DNA from 2 places in the Acidovorax sp. GW821-FHT09B03 genome. Region 2 is predicted to be linked to the other one. Evidence: predicted binding sites of a transcription regulator. Region 2 holds the regulator's gene; the other holds the start of a gene.
The links. Region 2 encodes FNR, which switches genes on or off when oxygen is low (the NO sensors DNR and NnrR bind a similar motif). Its sites were predicted from a motif close to TTGATNNNNATCAA; they were not measured.

Region 1 (2,393 bases), on a different contig from region 2:
GAATCCGACGATGACTGCTTGCGTAAAGCGCGCAGGCTATTCGATGAGTTTGGTCAAAATTCAGCCAGAATGCGCTGGGCGGAACCTTTGCCCGAAGGACCATGGGGTTTTGCCAGGAGGGCACTCTATGTCGACCTTTTGGTCATGGGGCAGCGTGAAGAAGATGATCCTGCGGCTGGCCTGCTGCCCTCGGATTTTCTGCCAAGTGTCCTGGTTGAGTCGGGACGGCCTGCATTGATCTTGCCTCGGGTGGGACGCGTCGACTCTGTGGGAGATTCCGTGGTGGTTGCCTGGAAGGAAACGCCGCAAGCCTCTCGCGCACTTGCCGCCTCCCTGCCTTGGTTACAGCACGCCAAGCACGTGCTGGTCGTTACCGGCAGCGCATCGGAGCAAACCAGGAATCCGTTCTTGGCCGGCTATCTTCAAGCCCATGGCATCAAAGCGAATTACCGTGACATCCAAGGTGGCGATGGCGAAGTTGGTGAAAGCATTCTCTCTTCGTGTGCTGACGTGGGTGCAGACCTTCTCGTCATGGGGTGTTATGGACATAGTCGATCTCGCGAATGGATCATGGGGGGCGCCACCAGATCCGTATTGAACGCGATGACATTGCCCGTATTGATGGCCCACTGATACCTTGTCGGCACCACAGTTGGGTCGCCGGCCTTCCAAGCGATGGAGTGCCCCAAGAAGCGAATTTGCTTGGACCGTGTCAGCCTGCCGGCTCACAGCTCTTTCATTGATGGTTGAAGGGCCGCATGCGCAATGGCCTGCTTGTCAGCGGGCGTCTGCCGCATGAGGAGAATCGCCTGGTGCGGACGCTCTATTCGTCGCCGCGAACGACGAGGACAGGGACCGGGGCCGTCCGCATAATCTGCTCGGCACCGCTTCCCAGCAGAACCCTTCCCAGGCCCTTGCGGCCGTGGGTCCCCAAAACAATCAGGTCTGCCCTCCATTCACGGGCCTGGATGGCTACTGTCTCGCCGAGCCGGACCCCGGGAATCTCGGCCAAGATGGAGTCTGCGTCTATCCCGGCAGAACCGGCGATGGCCATCGCATCCGCCAGTAGCTTGTGCGCGTGGGCCCGCGCAATCGGAATCAGGTCGATGCTGTAGTCATAGCCGGATATCAATGCGAGGTCATCGATTGCGTGCATGAGTCGCACTACAGCACCGCATTCCCGCGCCAACCCAAGTGCGGTGACGAGTGCCTTGTTGGAGGTCTGGCTTCCATCGACGGGAACGAGTATGCGCTTGAACATGGGGTCCTCCTTGGGGTGAGAGCCCCATCATGGATGGACCAGTGCGCGCATCCATTGACCTCGGTCATCCTTGGGGGATACAGCTGGTTGTTTTTCCATCGGGGTGCTCGGTGTCGCTGGGGCAGGGGAGCCGCGCGGCGGCGATGCGCTGTTTCTTGATCCTTATCAAGTTCCTCCGGCGCGTGGCTCGCGAAGATGATTGATATCCTGCACGCGCGGCCCCTGGCCTTGAAGGATGTGTGCTGTTGCGCGTTTCATGGCAATCAAGAAAGGTGTCCGATGGATTCCAGTGCCAGCAGCCAGGCAGCGGTGCTCCCGGCCCTTGGTCTGGCCGTGGCGCTGGGTGTCGGCCTGCTCATCGGCACCGAGCGCGAACGGCGCAAGGGGCAAGGCGACGACCGCGACGTGGCGGGTGTGCGCAGCTTTGCCGTTGCGGCGGTCTGCGGGGCGTTGGCGCAAAGCCTGCCGGTGCCGGGCCTGGTGGTGGTGGGCGCGCTGCTTGTCGCCGTGTTGGTGGCGATTGCCTACTTCAAAAGCCGTACCAAAGACCCGGGTGTGACCACGGAGATGGCCCTGTTCGCGACCTATCTTATCGGTGTGCAAGCTGCCATCGCGCCGGCGCTGGGCGCCGCCTGTGGGGCGGGTCTGGCTGCGCTGCTGGCGGCGCGCAGCCACCTGCACCGGTTCGCGACCGAGCTGCTCAGCGAGCAGGAGTTGCATGACGGATTGCTCCTGGTTGCCCTGGCGCTGATCCTCTTGCCGCTGGTTCCAACTCGTCCGATGGACATCCTGGGCGGCATCAATCCCCGCCCGCTGGCCGCAATGGTGCTGCTGATCCTGGCGATGCAGGCTGGCGGCCAGGTCGCGCTGCGCAGGCTGGGGCCGCGCGGCGGGCCGCTGCTGGCAGGCCTCGTGTCGGGCTTTGTCTCCAGCACGGCGTGCATTGCGTCGCTGGGCAGCCGGGCCCGTACCCAGCCACAGCAGTTGTCGGTCCTGGCAGGGAGCGGCGCGGTCTCGGCGTCCGCCACCTGGCTGCAGGCGTTGATGCTGTCGGCGGCGCTCTCGCCCGGTGCCGCGTGGGCGCTGCTGCCCAGCGCGTTTGCCGGGGCGGTGGGGGCGGCTGCCTTCGGCG
Region 2 (2,393 bases):
GGAAGGCGCCGCCGGCAGCTCCGCCGGCACGATGCGCCGCTGCGGCTTGAAGCGCTCGGGCAGGTGCGCGTAGGCATACAGGGCGATGCGGTCGGGCCGCAGGGCCTTGACCTGCTCCAGCGTGCGGTCGAAGGACTCGGGCGTCTGCCGCGGCAGGCCGTAGATCAGGTCCACGTTGACCGACTCGAAACCCAGGCGGCGCGCCGCCTCGACCAGCGCGAACACCTGCCCCGACGGCTGCACGCGGTGCACGGCCTTCTGCACGTCGGCATCGAAGTCCTGCACGCCAAAGCTCAGGCGGTTGAAACCCAGCTCGGCCAGCACAGCCAGGCGCTCGGCCGTCACGGTGCGCGGGTCCACCTCGATCGAGTATTCGCCGCCCGGTGCAAACGTGAAGCTGCGCTTGAGCACCGCCATCAGTTCGCGCAGCTTGTCGTCCGACAAGAAAGTGGGCGTGCCCCCGCCCAGGTGCAGCTGGCTCACCACCTGGCCCGTGCCGCAGTGGGCCGTGTGCAGCTCCACCTCGCGCGCCAGGTAGCGCAGGTACACGTCGCCCCGGTCGTGGTGTTTGGTGATGATCTTGTTGCAGGCGCAGTAGTAGCACAGCGACTCGCAGAACGGAATGTGCACATACAGCGACAGCGGCAGCGCCTTGCCCGGCGTGCCCGCCTTGCGCTGGGCCAGGGCCAGCACATAGTCGCTTTCGCCAAAAGCCTCGACGAAACGGTCGGCCGTGGGGTAGGAGGTATAGCGGGGGCCCGGCACGTCGAAACGGGTCAGGAGTTCGGGCGTCACAGCGGTCATGGGGAGCGTTTCCTTGTTGGATATGCACTTTGCCGCAGGCCTACGCCCCCGTCCTTGACCTGGATCAAGTGTTGCGAGGCCCACAGGGCCCACAATTTGATGCATGTCAGCCACCACCACGCTCCTTTCGCCGGATGCGATCCGTTCGCAACCTCCAACAGCTGCTGCGCCCATGAACCCGCTCACCATCAAAGTCGCCTGCTCCAACTGCAACCTGCGCGAGCTGTGCATGCCCGTGGGCCTGAACGACGCCCAGTTGGAACGCATCGACGAGATCGTGGCCACGCGGCGCAAGGTCAAGCGCGGCGGCACGCTGTTTCGCAACGGCGAGACCTTCACCTCGCTGTACGCCATCCGCACCGGCTTCTTCAAGACCTGCGTGGCCACCGAGGATGGGCGCGACCAGGTGACGGGCTTTCAGATGGCGGGAGAGATCATCGGGCTGGACGGCATCGTCAACGACCACCACACCTGCGACGCCGTGGCGCTGGAGGATGCCGAGGTCTGCGTGATGCCCTTCGACCGCATCGAGGAACTCTCGCGCGAGGTCACGGCCCTGCAGCACCACGTGCACAAGATCATGAGCCGCGAGATCGTGCGCGAGCACGGCGTCATGCTGCTGCTGGGCAGCATGCGCGCCGAGGAGCGCCTGGCGGCCTTCCTGCTGAACCTGGTGCAACGCCTGCATGCACGCGGTTTCTCGCAGTCCGAGCTGGTGCTGCGCATGACGCGCGAGGAGATCGGCAGCTACCTGGGCCTCAAGCTCGAAACCGTGAGCCGCACCTTCTCGAAGTTCGCCGAGGACGGCATCGTCGAGGTCAAGCAGCGCCATGTGCGCATCCTGGATACGGACGCGCTCAAGCGCATCGTGAACTCGCAGACGTGTAGCTAAAACATCAGCCCTGGACCTGCAGGCGGGCCAGCACCTCGGTCTTGCCGCTGCGGTCGGCCCGCAGGATCAGCGCCTCGCCCGAGCTGGTGTTGGTGCTGGCCAGATCGGACAGCACGAACATGTGGGTGAACCAGGCCTCGAAGCCACCGCGCCGTGCCGACGCGGCCACCAGCGCCTGGCGCAGCTCGCGCAGATGGCTGGCACCGGTAGTCTCCGGCGCGCCGCGCGGCGAACCCAGCGCGGGCCACACCTGGGGCGCGGCAAATGCCAGAGTAGCACTGTCGATGCAGCGGCACCAGGGGCTCGAAAGCACCTTGGACGGCTGCAACTGGCGCTCCCTGAACCACACCCCGGTGCGCCGTGCCTGCTCGCGCCCTTCTTCGCTGAGGTTGCGCTGCGTGCCGCAATCGCCCAGGCGAAACCCCGGTGGATCGAAGGTGCCCGGTGCCAGCGCATGGCGGAACGCAGCCACCACCCCGCCCTTGCGCAGCAGGGCATCGGCGTCGGAGTCCTGGGCGGCCCAGGCATGCAGCGTGGTCCACGCCAGCCCTGCGCCCAGCAGGGCGCGCCGGCCAACGACCGCCTCAGGCTGCGGGCTGGAAGGCATAGCCATTGCCCGATGCAGCCATGCGCCCGAATGCCGGGAACGGGAAGTGGAAGCCCCCCAGCATGGCCCTGCTGGCAGTAATGCGCTGGA

Region 1: AC07PA_RS26425 (universal stress protein) is a predicted target of FNR. The motif match lies at 1,417-1,430, and genes of this name have one in related genera.

Annotation. Positions count from the first base shown of each region.
Region 1 is NZ_JBWKPP010000019.1:51,220-53,612, reverse strand. Features, by position in the region: gene AC07PA_RS26430 (universal stress protein) at 1-633, shown strand, start outside; gene AC07PA_RS26425 (universal stress protein) at 824-1,261, opposite strand; gene AC07PA_RS26420 (MgtC/SapB family protein) at 1,541-2,393, shown strand, end outside.
Region 2 is NZ_JBWKPP010000018.1:45,602-47,994, reverse strand. Features, by position in the region: gene hemN (oxygen-independent coproporphyrinogen III oxidase) at 1-804, opposite strand, end outside; gene fnr (fumarate/nitrate reduction transcriptional regulator Fnr) at 977-1,696, shown strand; gene AC07PA_RS25645 (histidine phosphatase family protein) at 1,701-2,309, opposite strand; gene AC07PA_RS25640 (MBL fold metallo-hydrolase) at 2,281-2,393, opposite strand, start outside.